Linked DNA regions of Ruficoccus amylovorans. The protein of the gene in region 2 interacts with the protein of the main gene of each other region in a pairwise test. Links are inferred from orthologs where the notes say so. Each region holds a gene or a part of one and is shown on either strand. Other genes may lie near its edges. The genes, in order: menB and rfaD.

Evidence for each region.
Region 1: the proteins of rfaD (region 2) and menB interact in binary tests that used the Escherichia coli proteins (3 or more experiments, as listed by UniProt). The link is inferred for Ruficoccus amylovorans from one-to-one orthologs.

What each region holds. Positions count from the first base shown.
Region 1 is NZ_JACHVB010000025.1:105,937-115,320, forward strand. Bases 4,191-7,123 are described here. They hold menB (1,4-dihydroxy-2-naphthoyl-CoA synthase), read right to left. Parts: upstream 6,111-7,123; coding sequence 5,271-6,110; downstream 4,191-5,270. Other genes in these bases: H5P28_RS10005 (HAD family hydrolase), read left to right, coding at 4,191-4,671; H5P28_RS10010 (hypothetical protein), read right to left, coding at 4,746-5,150; menD (2-succinyl-5-enolpyruvyl-6-hydroxy-3-cyclohexene-1-carboxylic-acid synthase), read right to left, coding at 6,174-7,123. In the rest of the region: H5P28_RS09990 (pyridoxal-phosphate-dependent aminotransferase family protein), read left to right, coding at 1-1,038; H5P28_RS09995 (GxxExxY protein), read left to right, coding at 1,080-1,481; H5P28_RS10000 (DNA topoisomerase III), read left to right, coding at 1,522-4,056; more of H5P28_RS10005, read left to right, coding at 4,060-4,190; more of menD, read right to left, coding at 7,124-8,249; H5P28_RS10025 (isochorismate synthase), read right to left, coding at 8,252-9,384. UniProt on the Escherichia coli protein: Converts o-succinylbenzoyl-CoA (OSB-CoA) to 1,4-dihydroxy-2-naphthoyl-CoA (DHNA-CoA).
Region 2 is NZ_JACHVB010000064.1:69,896-79,187, forward strand. Bases 3,183-6,023 are described here. They hold rfaD (ADP-glyceromanno-heptose 6-epimerase), read right to left. Parts: upstream 5,181-6,023; coding sequence 4,185-5,180; downstream 3,183-4,184. Other genes in these bases: H5P28_RS18970 (hybrid sensor histidine kinase/response regulator), read right to left, coding at 3,183-4,166; proC (pyrroline-5-carboxylate reductase), read right to left, coding at 5,198-6,001; H5P28_RS20065 (response regulator), read right to left, coding at 6,009-6,023. Outside these bases: NAD-dependent DNA ligase LigA, read right to left, coding at 1-1,990; H5P28_RS18960 (VanZ family protein), read right to left, coding at 2,029-2,475; H5P28_RS18965 (hypothetical protein), read left to right, coding at 2,501-2,950; more of H5P28_RS18970, read right to left, coding at 3,009-3,182; more of H5P28_RS20065, read right to left, coding at 6,024-7,154; H5P28_RS18990 (RDD family protein), read right to left, coding at 7,300-7,905; H5P28_RS18995 (bifunctional 5,10-methylenetetrahydrofolate dehydrogenase/5,10-methenyltetrahydrofolate cyclohydrolase), read right to left, coding at 7,918-8,787; H5P28_RS19000 (SH3 domain-containing protein), read right to left, coding at 8,905-9,292. UniProt on the Escherichia coli protein: Catalyzes the interconversion between ADP-D-glycero-beta-D-manno-heptose and ADP-L-glycero-beta-D-manno-heptose via an epimerization at carbon 6 of the heptose.

The DNA.
Region 1 (9,384 bases), on a different replicon or contig from region 2:
AAAACCTATCGCGCGATGACGACACCTGTCATCGGCCACCGAAGCAAGGACTTCGTGGAGCTGTTTCAGGCCATCCAGCCCTCCCTCCAGAAGCTCCTCTACACGCAGGACCCGGTTTACCTGAGCACCAGCAGCGCCTGGGGCGTGATGGAAGGCTCGCTGCGCAACGTGGTCAAAAAGAAGGTCCTCAACTGCTGCTCGGGCGCGTTCTCGGACAAGTGGTACGACGTTTCCCTCCGCTGCGGCCTCCAGGCCAAGGAGCTCAAATACGAATGGGGCACCCCCATCGACCCGGAGGACATCCGCAAGGAGCTTTCCACCGGGGAGTACGACGCCATCACCATCATTCACAACGAAACCTCGACCGGCACCATGAACCCGCTGGAGGAAATCGCCGCCGTGCTGCGCGAGTTCCCCGAGGTCATTGCCATCGTGGACACGGTCAGTTCCTTCTCGGCCCTCAAGATCGATAAGGACGCCCTCGGCCTCGACATCATCCTGACCGGCTCGCAGAAGGCCCTCGCCCTGCCGCCCGGCCTCGCCCTGCTCTCCGTCTCGGAAAAGGCCCTCAAGCGCGCCGAGACCGTCGAAAACCGCGGCTACTACTTTGACTTCATCGAGTTCCAGAAGAACTACGAGAAGGGCATGACCCCGAGCACGCCGGTCATTCCGCTCATCTACGCGCTCAAGAGCAAGCTGGAAGACATCTTCGAGGAAGGGCTGGAAAACCGCTACGCCCGCCACCTGCGCCTCAACAACCTCGTGCGCGAGTGGGTCAGCAAAAACGGCATGGAACTGCTCCCGGCCCCCGAGTACGGCTCGGTCACGCTCAACTGTATCAAGAACCTGCGCGAAATCGACCTGCCCAAGCTCAACGAAGCCCTCAAGAGCCGCTACAACTGCGTCATCGACGGCGGCTACGGCAAGCTCAAGGGCAAAGCCTTCCGCATCTCCAACATGGGCGACGAAACCGACGAGACCATGGCCGAGCTGCTCAGCGCGCTCGACAGCCTGCTCCCCGAATTCGCCGCCAAGTAGAGACATCCTTTTAACAGGAAGGACGGGAAGAGCCGGGAAGCATGCACGAAAAGTTTGAAAGAGCCGACAAGTTGACGAAAACCGTCATCGATTCGGCCTTTCGAGTGCATCGCCATTTCGGACCGGGGCTGCTTGAATCCATCTATCAGAAGGCCTTCTCGCGCGATTTGGCGCTGGAAGGCCTGATGGTTGAGGCGGAGCTGTGTATCCCCATCGAATATCGCGGAGAAGTGTTCAATGAACACATACGGGCAGATATTTTTGTTGAGCAATCCCTGCTGGTAGAACTGAAAGTAGTCGAAGCGGTTCGCCCCGAGCATATCGCTCAAACACTGAGCTACATGAAGCTTCTGAATGCTCCGGTCGGCCTGATTTTCAACTTCTACGAATCCGAATTTCGAAAAGGAATTCGCAGGTTAACCTTGAAAGGAGCGGATAAATAGCCCTTTCTCCGTTCTTCCCGACCTTCCTGTTAAAATTTTCATGAAAACCCTTGTCATCGCGGAAAAACCCAGCGTCGCCGGCGACCTCGCACGCGTCCTTGGCCGCATCCCCCGTAAAGGCGACCACTACGAAAACGACGAGTACATCATCGACTCGGCCGTTGGCCACCTTGTGGAGCTTATCATGCCCGAGGACATCAGCCCGGACTACAAACGCTGGACGCTGAAGACCCTCCCCATCGTGCCGAAGACCTTCAAGCTCCGGCCCATCGACAAGACCAAGAAGAAGTTCCAGGAGCTGAAAAAGCACATCGCCCGCGACGACGTCGGCATGATCATCAACGCCTGTGACGCCGGACGCGAGGGCGAGCTGATCTTTACCTACATCATGGAACTGGCCAAGGGCGACAAAAAGGACATCCGCCGCCTGTGGATGTCCTCCATGACCCCGCAGGCCATCCGCGACGCCTTCTCCAACCTGCGCTCCTCCGAGGAGATGCAGCCCCTGCAGGACGCCGCCCGCTCCCGCTCCGAGGCCGACTGGCTCATCGGCATCAACGGCACCCGCGGCGCCACCGTCCAGTTCGGTCGCCGCGGCGGCACCGCCGCCACCGTGGGCCGCGTCCAGACCCCCACCCTCACGCTCGTCTATGAACGCGAGTGCGAAATCCGCAATTTCAAGGCCCGCGACTACTGGCGCATCCTCGGCAACTTCAACATCACCGCCGGCGCCTACGACGGGGTTTACCAGAAGCCTGACTTCAAGAAGGCCGACGACGAGCACGACCGCGCCGACCGCCTCTGGGACAAGGAGCAGGCCGAGCGCATCCTGCTCGAAGCCCTCGCCGCCGGGCCCGAGGCCGCCGTCACCGAGGAGAAAAAGCGCACCCGTCAGGCTTCCCCGCGTCTTTACGACCTGACCACGCTCCAGCGCGAGGCCAACAGCCGCTTCGGCTTCCCCGCCGGGATGACGCTCAACATCGCCCAGGCCCTCTACGAGAAGCACAAGATGATCACCTACCCGCGTACCGACTCGCGGGCGCTTCCCGAGGACTACGGCCACACCGTGCGCGACACCCTGGCCAGCCTGCCCGAGCCCTACGCCATCCACGCCGAAAAGGTCCTGGCCAACGACTGGGTCGTCACCGGCAACAAGCGTATCTTTAATAACAAGCAGGTCAGCGATCACTTCGCCATCATCCCGACCAACACCTCCCCGAAAAAACTTCAGGAGCGCGAGCAGAAGATCTATGACATGATCACTCGGCGCTTCATGGCGGTGTTCTTCCCCCCGGCCGAGTACGACGTGACCACCCGCATGAGCGAGCTCGGCGGGCACGCCTTCAAGACCGAAGGCAAGGTCCTCGCCGTCGCCGGTTGGCTCGAAGCCTACGGCAAGGGCAGCGGCCAGGGCGGCGAAGACACCCTGCCGGCCCTTTCCCCCGAAGACGGTTCACCGGCCAAGGCCCGCCTCGCGCAGGCCGAACTCCAGGCCGACCAGACCCGCCCCCCGCCCCGCTACACGGAAGCCACTCTCCTGGCCGCCATGGAAGGCGCGGGCAAGTTCGTCGAGGACGAGGAACTGCGCGAAGCCCTCAAGGAACGCGGCCTGGGCACTCCGGCCACCCGCGCCGCGACCATCGACCACCTGGTCAAGGAGCGCTACATCGAGCGTGAAGGCCGCGACCTGGCCCCGACCCACAAGGCCGAGGATCTGGTCAAATTCCTGCGCACCTTTAAGATCGACGCCCTCACCCGCCCCGAGCTTACCGGCGAGTGGGAGCACCGCCTCCGTCAGATCGAGGAGGGCACGCTCTCCCGCGATGAGTTCATGAAGGGCATCGCCTCCATGACCGAGGAGATGATCAACAACCTCAACGCCCCGCCCCCGGCCAAGGAGACGCACCTGATCTCCCCTCTGGACAAAACCCCCCTGCTCGAAGACCACCGCGCGTGGTTCTCGCAGGAGTCGGTTGATGTGCGTGGGCGCGCCATCCCGAAGGTTTCCGTCAACAAGGTCATCGGCAACCGCAAGCTCGACCCCGACGAGGTGGAAGTCCTCTTGGACAAGGGTGAGATCGGCCCGCTCGACGGCTTCAAGTCCCGCATGGGCAAAGCCTTTTCCGCCGTGCTCAAGCTGGCCGAAAAGGACAACGGCTCCCTCCGCGTAGAGCTGGACTTCGGCGACAACGGCAACGGCCCCGGCGACGAGGACATCGACCTGTCGCAGTTCCCCGTCGTGGGCACCTCCCCCGTGGACAACACTCCCGTGCACGAGACGCCCAACGCCTACATCTCCGAGGGCAAAGACGCCAAGGGTCGCGCCACCTTCCGCATGAGCCGCAACATGCTCGGCAAGGCTCTCCCCGCCGAGCAGATCAAAAAGCTCCTGACCAACCGCAAGACGGACCTCATCCAGGGCTTCCGCTCGAACCGCACCAAGCGCCTTTTCGACGCCTTCCTCATCCTCCAGGACGACGGCGGCATCAAGTTCGAGTTCCCGCCCCGCCCCGCCAAGAAAGCGGCGAAAAAAGCCGCCAAGGACGCCCCCTCGGAAGCCCCCAAGGAAAGCTGAGCCATGCTGAAAATCCCTCCCGGCGATTTCCTCGGCGCGATCTTCGACTGCGACGGCACGCTGGCCGACAGCATGCCCGTGCACTACCGCGCCTGGGTCGAGGCGTTCAAGGCCCATCACGCCAAGTTCGACTTCACCTGGGAGATTTTCTACTCCATGGCCGGGACCGGGCTGGAGGATTCCGTCGTGCAGCTTAACCAGCGCTTTAACGACACCCTCGACCCCGCTGCCGCCGTCCGCAGCCAGATGGAGATCCTCGACCGGCTGCACCACGAGGTCACGCCCATCGTGGAGGTGGTCGAAATCGCCCGGCACTACGCCCAGGCGGGCAAAAAAGTTTCCGTCTCCAGCGGCGGCACCTACCGCCACGTCCACGAGACGCTGCGCCAGATCGGCGTGCACGACCTGTTCCCGGTCATCATCACCCGCGAGGACTACGCCCGCAGCAAGCCCGCTCCGGACTGTTTCCTGCTCGCCGCCGAACGCATGGGCGTTCCCCCGTCCGCCTGCCTCGTCTTCGAAGACAGCCACCTCGGCATCGCCGCCGCCGACGCCGCCGGCATGGCCTCCGTCTATGTCGAGCCCGAGACCTACTCCAGAGGCTCGGGAATATAAGAGCTGGTCACAAAGAGCACAAAGAAGACACGAAGCTCACAAAGGCAGGGCTGGCGGTGGGGCCAACGTTATTTCTATTTACGCTTGGTATTTGCCGCTGCGCGATCGGCGCAAATCCTTCGGCGTGAAATAGCTCCCCCGACAAAGCCTACCACACACGCCAACCACCCCGGCCATAATGGAGGCCTGCTGCTCTCACAAATGTAATAAACCAATGCGTGAAGATAGCGCCTGCCTCCGTCTTCAACTTTGATATGCCATTGCTCATCGAGAATTTCCGCCACATCCGCCTCTGTCAGCTTACCCTGGACAACTTTCGACTGTATCCAGCCAGCCAGTTTGTACTCAAAATAACTGACACTAGATGAAGCATTGGACTCGACATTGAGAGGCAACACATAGGCAAAAAATAACCAAATCACTCCAAGAAAAAGGAGTAAAACTGAGAGCGCCTCGTTCAGTGATGTGCGAAACTTCATACCCCTCAAAATCCTCCCAATAACAGTATATATCATTTCCCGTTTATAACTGCAATAATCCCGAGACTAGGCTTTTACCGGATCACCCAGTTTTGATGCTTGCCTCAGCGATTCCCTACCTCACGGCAGCCACGGGAACTTCCGGAAGTCGGGAGCACGCTTCTCGACGTAGGCGCGGCGGCCTTCGTCGCCCTGCTCGGTCAGGTAATAGAGCAGCGTGGCGTTGCCCGCCAGCTCCTGCAGGCCCTGCTGGCCGTCCACATCGGCATTGAACGCGCTCTTGAGCAGGCGGATGGCGAGCGGGCTGTGCTGCATGATTTCGCGTGCCCACTTGACGCCCTCTTCCTGGAGTTGCCCAACCGGCACGACCTCGTTGACCAGGCCCATGTCGAGCGCCTGCTGCGCGTTGTACTGGCGGCAGAGGTACCAGATTTCGCGAGCCTTTTTCTGACCAACGATACGGGCGAGGTAGCTGGAGCCAAACCCGCCGTCGAAACTACCCACGCGCGGTCCGGTCTGCCCGAAGACGGCATTGTCGGCGGCAATGGTCAGGTCGCAGACCACGTGCAGCACGTGCCCGCCGCCGATCGCGTAGCCCGCCACCAGCGCGATCACAACCTTCGGCATGGAGCGGATGAGCTTCTGCAGGTCGAGCACGTTCAGGCGCGGCACGCCATCCTTGCCCTGATAGCCGCCCGCCTGATGGCCGCGAATCTTCTGGTCGCCCCCGGCGCAAAAGGCGTACTTGCCGTCGGTCTGAGGATTGGCCCCGGTCAGCAGAACCACGCCGACACTCGGGTCTTCGCGTGCATCGGTGAAGGCCGCGATCATCTCGGCCACCGTGTCGGGGGTAAAGGCGTTGCGCCGATGCGGACGGTTGATCGTCACGCGGGCGATACCCTCGCCCTCCAGCTTTTCGTAAACGATTTCTTCAAACTCCCTGACTTTGGTCCAATTCATAACAGAAGGTCGTTGTGTATTCAATTTTAATGACAAAATAAAGCGGCCACATGCGCGAGCAGACTAACTCTGCGCCGAGGAATTTCCGCCCGCTGGCTTATCCTCACCGGATTGGCTCTGTGGCGACGCACTCGCCCCCGAGGAAGGCTTCCTGCGGCGTCGCGGACGAGCAGATTTCTTTTTTACCGCAGCAGTCTGCGGCTCACTGCGATCGTCCACCCCGGAACGCGGTGCATGCGCAGGGCTCGAAGCAGACGTTGAATCTGGAACAGTTGCAGAACGGACAGGAGGCGCGTCAACAGTGCGGGCGGCCACCTCTCCCTCCGCGTCGGATTTTTTCCCCCGAGAGCGGCGGCGGGTTGATTTCTTTTTCGGCGCAGAATCGGACACGTCAGTCGGCTTGGCGGCGGGTTTTGAGTCGGCGGGCTTCGTCTCCCCTCCGAGCAGCGCCTTGCGCAGCGGCACATCGTCGGCGGAATCCGTCACCACCTCGATGATACGGACGCCCTCGCGGGGAAGTTTGCTGACCAACCGGTCCAACTCGGACCAATCCTTCGGCTTCACGTACTCGACACCGTGCGCGGCGGCGAGCTTTTCAAAATCCACCCGTTGCGGCGTAGCGAAAAATTCCTCAAAGGGGGGATCAAACTTCGCGATGGCGAGGTTCTCAAAAATCCGCCCGCCCCCGTTGTTGACGAGGATCACAGTCAGGCTACCGCGCAGGCGCGGGGCGCTCAGCAGACCGTTGCTGTCGTGGAGGAATGCGAGGTCCCCCGTAAGCAAAACCGCGGACCGCCCGCCGTGGGCGAGGCCGAGCGCGGTCGAGAGCGTGCCGTCGATGCCGTTCGCGCCGCGGTTGGCGCAAACGGCGTAGCCGCGTTCCGAGGGCTGCCAGAACATCTCCGCATCGCGCACCGGCATGCTTGCGGCGATGAATACCGGCGTCTTTTCCGGCAAGCGTCGAGAGAGCAGCCAGGGAATTTTTCCCTCAAAGAATGTTTCGCAGCCGCGTAGTTCTTTTTGGATACGCTCTGAGCAAGTCCCATCGGCCTTGAGCCACGCCTCGGCGTAGCGGCTCATCGGGGCCACGTGCATGTCGAGCTCATCGGTAAAGACATCGTCGCCGAGTCGCAGGTGTGTGGCGCGGGTGTGCAGGCTGTCGAGGTTGCGGTACGAGCCGTCGATGACGAGCGTCTCGGCTTCTGTATCCGCCAGCCAACTACGCAGAAGCTTGCTCGTGGGCAAGTCCCCGAACTGGAGCACAAAGTCCGGGCGATGCTTGTCCGACCAGTGACGGTCACGCACGAGCGCATGGTAGTTGGTCACGAGCGGCGCGTGCTTGGGCGCGTGAGTGCGCAGCGGAGAAAGCACATCGGCCAGGACCGGCCAGCCGAGCATCCGGGCCATGCCGAAAACCGTCTCGGCATAGGCGGCGGGGTTCTCCACCCGCGTGCAACCGGCCACGATCAGCCCGCGCTCATGCTGTTCGAGCGAGTCGAGCGAGGCGACGGTACCGGATACCTGCGGGGGCGTTACCTCGGCCAGGAATTTTTCCACGTCAAAGCCCTTGGGCAAAAACGGATGCTCCGCCGGGACCGGCGCGAGCGGATCGCGGAAAGGAACGTTCAGGTGTACCGGGCCTGGCAGCGGCGTCAGAGCCCGGCGGAAGGCATGGCGCAAGGTCTGCCGCAGGTAGCGCAGGCGCTCGACGCCGGGCAGGGCCAGTTCGTGTTCCCAAATGGCGTAGGAGCCGTAGATTTTCCGCTGGTCGATGGTCTGGCCGGATGCGCAATCGCGCATTTCGGGCGGGCGGTCAGCGGTCAGCACGATCAGCGGCAGGCCGCTCATCTGCGCCTCGATCACGGCGGGCAGGTAGTTGGCGGCGGCAGTGCCGGAGGTACAGACCAGGGCGACGGGCTTTCCCGTCCGCCGGACGAGTCCGAGCGCGAAGAAACCCGCCGAGCGCTCGTCGAGCACAGGAATGGCCTCGATGTCGGCGCAGGTGGCGAAGCCCAGCGTCAGCGGCGCGGAGCGCGAACCGGGCGAGATGACCGCATGCCGCAGGCCGAGCCGGGCCAGTGTTTCGGCCACGAGGCCGCCCCAGAATACATTCAGGTTTGCCAGGCAGAGTTTGTCCATCTTCAGCGAAGCGTATCAAGCATGGCCCGCAGTTTCAAATCTGTTTCCGCCTGCTCGCGGGCCGGGTCCGAGCCCTCGACGATGCCCACCCCGGCATAGAGTCGGGCGCGATTGCCCTCGACCAACGCCGAGCGGATCGCGACCACGAAGTCGCCCTCCCCGCGCCAGTCGAGCCAGCCGAGCGTCCCGGCGTAGAGGCCGCGGGTGAAATTCTCAATCCGCCCGATGTGCGGGACGGCGTCCTCGCGCGGCACGCCGCCGACGGCGGGCGTCGGGTGCAGCTCGCCCACAGCGTCGAGCAGGGAAACGCTTTCCGGCAGCGCGGCCTCAATCGGGGTCAGCAGGTGCTGGACATTGGGCAGCTTAAACAAACGGGGCTGCGCGGCACACTCGGGGCCGAGCCCGAGCGCGCGCAAGCGCCGGGCGATGGCCTCGGCCACGTGCCGGTGCTCGCGCTGATCCTTGTCGCAGGCCAGCAGTTCCGCGCCGAGACGGGCGTCCTCGCGGGCACTGAGGCCGCGCGGGGCGGAACCAGCCAGCGCCCCGGTGACCAGGCGTCCGCCGACAGCCTGCGCGAGCCGCTCCGGAGTCGCCCCGATGAAGCTGCGGGCGCGTCCGTCAGAAAAGGAAAAGGCGAAGCACGAGGGGTAGCTCTCGCGAAAGGCGTTCAGCGTCTCCAGCGGGTTAAAGGCGCGTCCGGCCTCCAGGTCCACAGCGCGGGCAAGTACGATTTTCCGGTAAAGCCCGGCGCGGATATCCGCCAACGCCTGCCCGACCGCGGCGGGGAACCAGTCCGCACCGCCGATGTCATGCTTTTTGAATACAGCCGGAGGCGCGGCTTCTTCCGTCGGGAGCGCCGAGTAATCGAAGACGGAAAACTTCGCGTGCGCGGCGAGGACTTTTTGCGCCAGCAGTTCTATGGGCGCATCAGCGGTGACGGGGACATTGGCCACGGCGGTGGAGACGCCATGCCGCCGCCCAACCTGCCAGCGCGGGATGAACACGGTGGCGGGCGCGAAGGCCGCATCTTCCTCCGAAGCGTCCGCCCCGAAGGTGAACGCGGCAAAGGCACGCGGGCCGCTGTGCGGGCGGTCGAGATCGCCGATGGCGATGGTGTTGTCCCACAGTCCAGCCA
Region 2 (9,292 bases):
GGAAAGCGTCTTCGTCGATGATCTCGACGCCGAGCTTGCGGGCTTTTTCCAGCTTACTGCCGGCGGATTCCCCGGCCAGCACATAGTCGGTTTTTTTACTCACGCTGGAGCTGGTTTTGCCCCCGGCTTTTTCGATCCGGGCCGTGGCCTCGTCGCGGCTCAGGGTGGGCAGGGTGCCGGTGAGGACGACGGTCTTGCCGGTGAGCGGTGTTTCGGTCCCGGCCTCGGCGGGCGGCTCCTCTTCTATGCGCAGGCCGTGCGCGATGAGGCGGTTGACCAGGTCGAGTTGGGCCTCGTCCTCGAAAAACGTGCGGATGCTCGCGGCCACGATGCCGCCGATGCCGTCCACCTCCTCCAGCTCCTCGGCGCTGGCCCGCATGATGGCAGGTAGCCCGTGGAAGTGTGCCACGAGGTCCTTGGCCGACTGCGCCCCGACGTTGGGGATGCCCAGGGCGTGAACGAGCCGCCAAACTTCCTTGTCGCGGCTGGCGGCGATGGCGGCGACGAGGTTTTCGGAGGACTTTTGGGCGAACTTCTCCAGCGGGAGCAGTTCCTCGACCGTGAGGGTGTAGAGGTCGGCGGGGTCGCGGACGAGCCCCTGCGTAACCAGTTGGTCAACGACGGCTTCGCCCAGGTTTTCGATGTCGAGACAGGGCTTGCTGGCGAAGTGCTTGAGCTTGCGGCGGATGAGCGCGGGGTCGTCCCGGCCCTTGAGCCGCCAGAAGGCCTGGCCGGGTACGCGTTCGGCGTCGATGCCCTTTTCCTGGAGGAAGGCGGCGAAGTCGAAAGGCTGGCTGTCGGCAGGGCGCTTGTCGGTGACGACACGCAGAACCTGCGGGATGATTTCCCCGGCCTTCTGCACGACGACGGTGTCGCCGGGGCGGATGTCCTTGCGGGCGATTTCGTCCTCGTTGTGGAGAGTGGCGCGGGAGACGGTCGTTCCGGCGAGCTGGACGGGGCTCAGGTAAGCCACCGGGGTGACGGCCCCGGTGCGGCCGATTTGCACGTCGATTTTTTCCAGCAGGGTTTCGGCCTGCTCGGCGGCGAACTTGTAGGCGATGGCCCAGCGGGGGGATTTGGCGGTGGCTCCGGCCTCGGCCTGGAGCGCGAAGTCGTCGAGCTTGATGACCGCGCCGTCGGTCTCGTAGGTGAACTCATGCCGGAGTGTATCCAGTTTTTCGATACAGGCCCAAGCCTCGTCAATGCCTTCGGCGGTCCAGTACCTTTCCAGCGTGGGCAAGCCCCAGCCCCTGACCGCCTGGTGGAACTCGCTCTGTTTGCCGAAGCGGCGCGGCTGGCAGAAGCCCAGCCCGTAGAGGACGATCTCCAGCCGTCGCCCGCCGACGCCGGCCAGTTGCTTGACCGTGCCGGCGGTGAGATTGCGCGGGTTGGCGAAGAGGGGGAGTTGCTTTTCCTCGCGTTCGGTGTTGATGCGCTGGAACTCGGTCAGGGTCATGTAAAGCTCGCCGCGAATCTCGACGATCTCGGGCCATTGATCGCCCGCGAGCCGGTCGGGAAGTGCGGGGACGCCCTCGCGGACGTTGGCGGTGATGTCGTCGCCCTCAACGCCGTTGCCGCGCGTGACGGCGCGCACGAGGCGGCCCTGCTCATAGGTCAGGCAGACGGCCACGCCGTCGATCTTCGGCTCGACCACGTAGCCCAGCTCGCGGTCGGGGAAAATGCGCCGCAGGCGTGCGTCGAATTCGCGTAGTTCGCTCTCGTTGTAAGTGTTGTCAAGCGACATCATGCGCTCGCGGTGCTTGACCTTGGCAAAGCCCTCGGTGCGGTCGTCACCGACGTGGCGAGTGGGGGAGGTGTCGGTGGACAGCTCGGGGAACTCGGCTTCGAGCGCGGCCAGTTCGCGCTTGAGCGCGTCGTATTCCTGATCCTCGATTTCGAGGGTGCCTTGGCGGTAGTAGAGCTCGTCGTGGCGGGCGAGTGTGTCGCGCAGTTCGCGGATGCGGCGGGTGGCCTCGGACTTGTCCATCATACAGTCACGAGCATGGGAAGCGCGGCGGGCGGAGCAAGCTAAGAGCGCAGGGGCTCGGTGAGTGGCCCGGGCGCGGAGCGGGGAATGGGTCGCCATTCGAGGACGCGCCGGTAAAGCCCCCAATAGCGGTAGACGAAAGTCGCGACGAATGCCCCGACGGCGTCGGCCAGCAAGTCCCAGCCGTCCATCGTACGGTTGGGGTTCATGCCCTGATGCAGTTCATCGGAAAGACCGAAGGCGATGGTCAGGCCGACAGCCCAAGCCATTTTTCGATGAGGAGCCATCCCGTCGGGAAGCGCACGGAAAACCGCGGTAGCGAGCAGCCCGAAGACCAGAATGTGAGCGAGCTTGTCGATCTGAATAATGCCGGGGACGATCTCGGGTGGCACGCTGCCGCCGGAAAGCAGAGAGATACTGGCCACCAATGCGATGACGAGGAGCCAGCGCAGGAAAAAGGGTTGCTGCCGTGGAGTTTTCACGCTCATTTCTTTTTCTTACGATTTGTTTTTCATGGCAATGTTCCTTCAGCCTGGCTCGCGGTGTTGCGCCTCGGAGAATTTCTTCCGGCCCGCTGGTTTGGCAGATCGCCTGATTGTCGTCCTCGCCCTGATGCTGTCGGGGGTTGCGTTGCTGGCCTCGTGCATGTCTGGCAATGAGCAGGCGCGTAGGGTCGTCGAGATTGAGGCGGCATTTATGGGCGATCAGTGGCTGGTCCGGCCTGCCGGGGCGACGGGGGCGCGAGGATGGGAAACGATTGGCGACTTTTTCGATCAGGACGCGGACGAGGTGGCGGCGGTGGTGACTTTCCGCAAAAAAATCAGTGATGAAAACCGGCTGAAGCTCGAAGACGAATTGGCAATCTACGGGGTTCGAGTTGAAGAGGTGATCATGCCGCGGTCCATGCGGGTGCCTGACGGGTCGGATGCGCTGACGGAGAACCCCGTCATCGTCCGCAAGTGAGCGGTCGGCGTCCGGGCTGGGGGGCAAAAACCTCTCGCCCCACGTATTGTCCGGTTGGTCAACTGCCTTTGCCCACCCGGTTGAGCGCGTTGCTGAGGGCGCGGGCGAGATTCTCGATCAGGAAGGGCTTTTGGACGATTTCGGTCACGCCGAATTCCTTCAGGCGGGCCTCGGTGCCGGAGTCGTTGAAGGCGGTGACGAGGATAAATGGCAGGCCGGGTCGCACGGCGTAAAGCTGCTCCGCCAACTCGGGACCGGACATTTCTGGCATCTTCGAGTCCGAGAGCACGAGGTCGAAGTAATCCGGGTGGCGCTTCACCATGTCAAGCGCCTCGGAGCCATTTTCAGCCACGCTGACACGGTAGCCGAGCGTGTGCAGGATGTCCATGCCCAGCCCGCGCATGATCGGCTCGTCGTCCACCAGCAGGATGGCTTTTTTCTCCTGCGGATAATCCTCGGGAGTGGGCATGGGGGCCTCGGGGACGGGTGTCTCGAGCGAGCGCGGCAGCTCGATGGAGAAAGTGGTCTCGATGTCCGGCTGGCTGGTGGCCTGGATCTCGCCGCCGCAATCCTGTACGATTTTCTGGACGACGGCCAGGCCCAGCCCGGTGCCCATGCCCAGTTCCTTGGTCGTAAAATAGGGGTCGAAAATGCGCGGCAGGATGTCGGACGAAATACCGGGGCCACTGTCGCTGACTTTCAGGAGGGCTTTTTGCCGGGCCGCGTCGCAACCGAGGCTGATGCAAAGCCGTCCACCCTTGTCCCCGAGGGCCTGGAGGCCGTTCTGGCAAAGGTTCATGACCAGTTGCTGCATCTGGCTGGCGTTGGCCTTGACGCAGACCGGCTTGGGTGGCAGCTCCACCGTGAGCGTGACTGCCGGGCTGACAAAGCCCTCCAGCAGCCGTTCGACGTGGGCGATGGTTTCGCGCAGGTCGAGCACCTTGTGGGGGATGTTGTCGTGGCGGCTGTAGGCGGAGATCTGTTCGACCAGCTCGTGGGCGCTGCGGGAGGCGAGCATGACGTTGGCCAGTGCCTTGCGGGCGAGGTTCTCGTTCTTGAACTCGCGCAGGGCCAGCTCGGTGTTGCCCTGGACCCCGGCGAGGAGGTTTTTCAGATCGTGGGCGATACCGCGGGCGAGCTTGCCCAGGGTGAGCAGCTTTTCCTCGTTGATCGGTTCGGACGCTTGCGGGTCCTGATGGCTGGCGGGATCGCTCATGGAGAAGTCTGTCCGCGCTCAGGCAATGCCGGGGTCGAGCCGCTTGTCGCCGGAAAGGTAATTTTTGACGTAGTCGGTGACGGCCTCGGCCAACGGCCACTGCGTGCCGCCATAGCCGGAGTCGAGCAGCCGGGCGGTGTCGGCCTGCGTGAAGTACTGGTACTTCGGGCGCAGGGTCTCGGGCATGTCGATGAAGTCGATCTGCACGGGCAGGTCGAGGGCTTCAAAGATCGGCGTGACAAGGGTTTTCCAGGTGTTGGCCTGGCCTGAGCCGAGGTTGTAGAGGCCGCCAGCCTTGGCCGTTTCGGCCAGGTGGATCGTCATCTCAACGGCGTCCTTGACGTAAAGGAAGTCGCGCATCTGCTCCCCGTCGGCGTAGTCGGGGTGGTAGCTTTTGAAGAGGCCGACGCGCCCGGTCTCCAGGATCTGGGCGTAGGCCTTGTGGACGACGCTGCGCATGTCACCCTTGTGGTCTTCGTTCGGGCCGAAGACATTAAAATACTTCAGGCCGACGATCTGGTCGAGGAAGCCGTGGCGCTGCGCGTAGAGGTCGAACATGTGCTTGGAGTAGCCGTACATGTTGAGCGGGCGCAGGCGGGAGAGGTCGGGATCCTTGTCGTCCATGCCCTCGGCCCCGTCCCCGTAGGTGGCGGCGCTGGAGGCGTAAACGAAGCGGCAGCCGTTGTGGAGGGCCCACTCGGCCATGACCTTGGTGTAGTCGTAGTTGTTGTGGACGAGGTAGCGGCAGTCGCGCTCGGTGGTGGCGGAGCAGGCACCGAGGTGGAAAATCGTCCGGATGTCGTCGAAGTCCTCCAACTCGTCGATGAGGTCGTCGGCCTCAACATAGTCGGCGTAGCGGAGGGGGACGAGGTTCTTGAACTTCTCGTCCTCGCCGAGGAAATCGCTGATGATAATGTTGTCGAGGCCGCGGCGGTTGAGCGCCCAGACCAGCCCGCTGCCGATGAAGCCGGCGCCGCCGGTGACGAGGATACGTCCTTTTTCGAGAGAACTCATAATAGATTGGAGAAAAACTAAAGCTGGGAAAGTTCGACCGAGCGGTCCCTGGCCGCGGTCAGGGCCTCGGTCACGATGGCGCGCAGTTTGTTCCCCTGAAAAGATTCCAACGCGGCCTGGGTGGTGCCGCCGGGGGAGGTGACGTGCTTGCGCAGGGTTTCGGGGTCTTCGGTCGAAGCATCCATGAGCAGGGCCGAGCCGAGCACGGTCTGCTTGGCCAACACGGCGGCGGTCGCGCGCTCCAGGCCGAGGGCGACACCGGCCTCCTCCATCGCCTTGGTGAACTCGAAAACATAGGCCGGGCCGGAGCCGCTGAGCGCGGTCACGGCGTCGAGCTGGCTTTCGGGCAGGGCGACGGTGAGTCCGAGCGCTCCGAGGATGCCCTCCACGGCGGTCTTGTCCGCGTCCGAGAGGATGTGGCTGGAGGCAAAAGCGGTCGCGCCCGCGCCGATCTGGCCGGGGGTGTTGGGCATGGCGCGCACGAGGTTGCGCACCTGCGGGAATTTCTTCCCGAGCCGCTCCAGGGTGGTGCCCGCGAGGATGGAAAGGACGAGCTTGCCGCCGGTGAGCGCGGTCAGCCCCTCGTCGAGGGCGCTGAACTGCTGCGGCTTGCAGGCGAGGACCATGATGTCCGCCTCCGGGAGGAGGGAGGCCAGGTCGCGGGAAAAGCCGATGCCGGTTGTTTTCGCCAGTTCGGGGCCGGTGTCGTCGTCGCCGCAGGTGCAGGCGATGTCATCGGGCCGGTAGAGCTGTTTGCGGATGAGGCCGGAGACGATGGCCGAAGCCATTCTGCCGGCACCGAGGAAAACCACTTTTGCCATAAAATTGTTAGCCGATGGACTGTCCGGCCAGTTGGCCGGAAATCGTCTGGATGATCGGGTAGCTGAGCACGGCGCAGGTGCCGCCGCCCGGGCGCTCTTGCAGGTCGAGGTCACCGCGCAGGTTGCGGATGGCGTGGCGGGCCATGGTCAGCCCGAGGCCGCGCCCGACCGAAGTCTTGCTGGTGATGAAGGGCTCGAAAACCGTGTCGCGGATATTCGCCGGGATGCCCGTGCCGTCGTCGTTGACCTTGATCAGCAGGCGCTGGCTGTCGTTGACGTCGAGCAGCTCGGTTTCGAGCCAGACTTCGCGGTTTTCGTTGGGCTCGTTTTTCGGGTAAGCCTCCCAGGCGTTGATGAGCAGCTTGCCGATAATGCTCTCGATGACCTCGGCGTTGGTGTCCACGCAGAAATCTTCGGGCAGGTCGTTGGAAATGGTAACCACGGTATCCACCCCGTACTCCTCCTTGAAGCGCGTGATGCTGGCCTCAAGCAGGTCCTGGAGGTTGAGCGGGACGAGGGCGACGCGCTCGTTGGTGGCGATGGTGCTCAACTGCCGGATGATGTTGACCATTCGGCTGATGGCCTGATCCATCAGGGTGACGCTGCGCTGGACCATGTCCGGGCTGTCGAAGCCGTTCTTGAGCAGGTCGAGGTAGCCGACGACGACGCCGAGCAGGTTGTTCAGGTTGTGGGCGATGCCCTGGGTGATGGCTCCGATGGCGGCGGTCTTGCGCGAGTCGGCCAGGCGCATCTGCAGGTCCATGTTGGCGCGGAAAATCTCCTGCAGGCGCAGTTGGGTCTTTACGCGGGCGAGGGTCTCGTCGAGGTCGATGGGCTTGGTGATGTAGTCCACGCCTCCGGCGCTGAGCCCTTCCAGCTTGCCCTCCTTGGAGGACTTGGCGGTGATGAAAATGATGGGAATAGCCTTGGTGTCCTCGTTTTCCTTCAGGCGCTGGCAAGCCTCGATGCCGTCCATCTCGGGCATCATGACGTCGAGCAGGATCAGGTCGGGGGCACCGGTCTTGACCGCTTCGAGGCACTCCAGCCCGTTGTAGGCGGTCTGTACGGCGTAGCCTTCGCGTTCGAGCTTGCGCTGGAGCAGCTTGATGTTGATGGGCTGGTCGTCGACAACGAGTATTTTAGCGGGCTTCACAGCGCTTGGTGGGTTCGGGTTCGTCGATTATGATGAGCGTGTTCAGGCGGTCAGCGCAAACCCATTTTTGCGTTAATCCGGGGGGCTTCCCGCGGCTGCGGTGGCTTTTTTCGCCTTGGTGCGTGGGGTGCTGGCGGTTGGCGGCTTACTCCGCGACCACCACTGTGCGGCAGATGAAGTCGTGCCCGGCCCGGCGACGGCGGTTGAAGAAGGGGACGAAGTAGTTGATCCACCACAGCATGGGCAGCGGGATGGGGAAGAGCAGGGCGAGGGTCTTGACCGCGCCGCGCAGCACGGACTCGAAGAAATGCGCGGGCTGGCCGCTCTCGGCCTTGACCGTGCGCAGGCCGAAGGTGCGCTTGCCCAGAGTCGATCCCTTGAACAGCGCCTCCACCAGCCCGAAGTAGATCCAGAAGATGAGCATGGCCTTTTCCCAGGCGTAGGCGAGCATGGCGACCATCGGGCTGTCGGCGGTGGGCTGGGGGACGGGCGGCGGCTCCTCGCCGTTGAGCTGGGCTTCCTCGACGGAGGCGGCGTAGCCGTCGATAGTTGCGATGAACTCCTGCATCCCCTCGTAGTGGTACTGAGGCAGCAGGACCTTTACCAGCAGGAACAGGGTGAAGAAAAACACCAGCACGAAGTCCATCAGGAAGGCCAGCATCCGCACACCCATGCCTGCCAGCCGCGGCTGAGGCAGCAGCGGAGGCAGGGAAGAGCCTCTGGGCAATCCGGGCGGGGTCGGGTCGGGCATCTGGGCCGGTTGCTAGGACTGGCTCAGCTTGAAAGCCTTGAGCGTGTTCTTCATCAGCATGGCCACGGTCATGGGGCCGACCCCGCCGGGGACCGGTGTGATGGCGCTGCACATGGGCGCGACGGCTTCGAAATCCACGTCACCCACCAGGCGGTAACCGCTCTTGCGGCTGGCGTCTTCCACGCGGTTGATACCCACGTCGATCACGACCGCGCCTTCCTTGATCATGTCGGCGGTGATGAACTTCGCCCGCCCGATGGCCGCGACAACGATGTCGGCCTGCGAGACGATAGCGGGCAGGTTCTGGGTGCGCGAGTGGCAGACGGTGACGGTGGCGTCCCCGAACTCGGCCTTCATCATGAGCAGGAGCGAGACGGGCTTGCCCACGATGAGGCTGCGCCCGACCACGGCGACGTTTTTACCCTTGGTCTGGACGCCGGAGCGCTTGAGCAGTTCGATAATGCCCGCCGGGGTACAGGCCACGAAGGCGCTCGGGTCTTCCTGGCAGAGCTTGCCGATGTTGGCGGCGTTGAAGCCGTCCACGTCCTTGAGCGGGGAGACGCGGTTAAAGACTTCGCGCTCGTTCATGTGCGCGGGCAGGGGGGCCTGCACGAGGATGCCGTGCACGCCGGGGTCGGCGTTCAACTCGTCGATGATGAGGAAAAGCTCCTCCTGGGTGGTGCTTTCGGGCAGCACGCACAGGCGGCTTTCGATGCCGACTTCGGCGGCGATGCGCTGCTTTTTGTTCACGTAGGAGACCGAAGCCGGGTCTTCGCCCACGCGGATAAAGGTGACGCAGGGTTGCCCCATGAGGGAGGCGACTTCGGCGGCCACGTCGGCCTGCACCTGCTTTGAGATCGCGTTACCGTCAATCAATTCCATTCCCCCGACAGAAAAGCTCACGCCGCCACTTGGCAATGCCGGATTTTAAGGGGCAACGCCTCTTCTTGTCCCGTGCGGCACGCACTGCGGGGTTTGGGGGCGCACGGCCCCCTGATACTAATAGCGATTGAGGCGGATGAACTTGGCCTTGATCAGGATCGGGACGGTGCCGCCGATTTTTTCGGGCAGACCTTCGACGGTGACGGGCTTGTCCAGGTACGCCTCGATGGGGGAAACCAGCAGGGCGTTCTCAATATCGACGTAGGCGATGCGTTTGCCGGAGCGGTCTTGTAGCGCGTAGGCGTAGTCAGGTCCGAAAAAGTCGAAGCTGAAACCCCGGACGCGGGTAAAGACGCCCTCGTACAGGTGCGGGACTTCACGGGAAAGGATTTGCGACTGCGGCGAACTGGTGGTGGCCACCGGCATGTAGCCGGGAGGCGGAGCCTTCGGGCGTTGCGGCTGGGCGACGACCGGAGCCGGGGCCGCTGTCTTCGCGGGAGCCGGG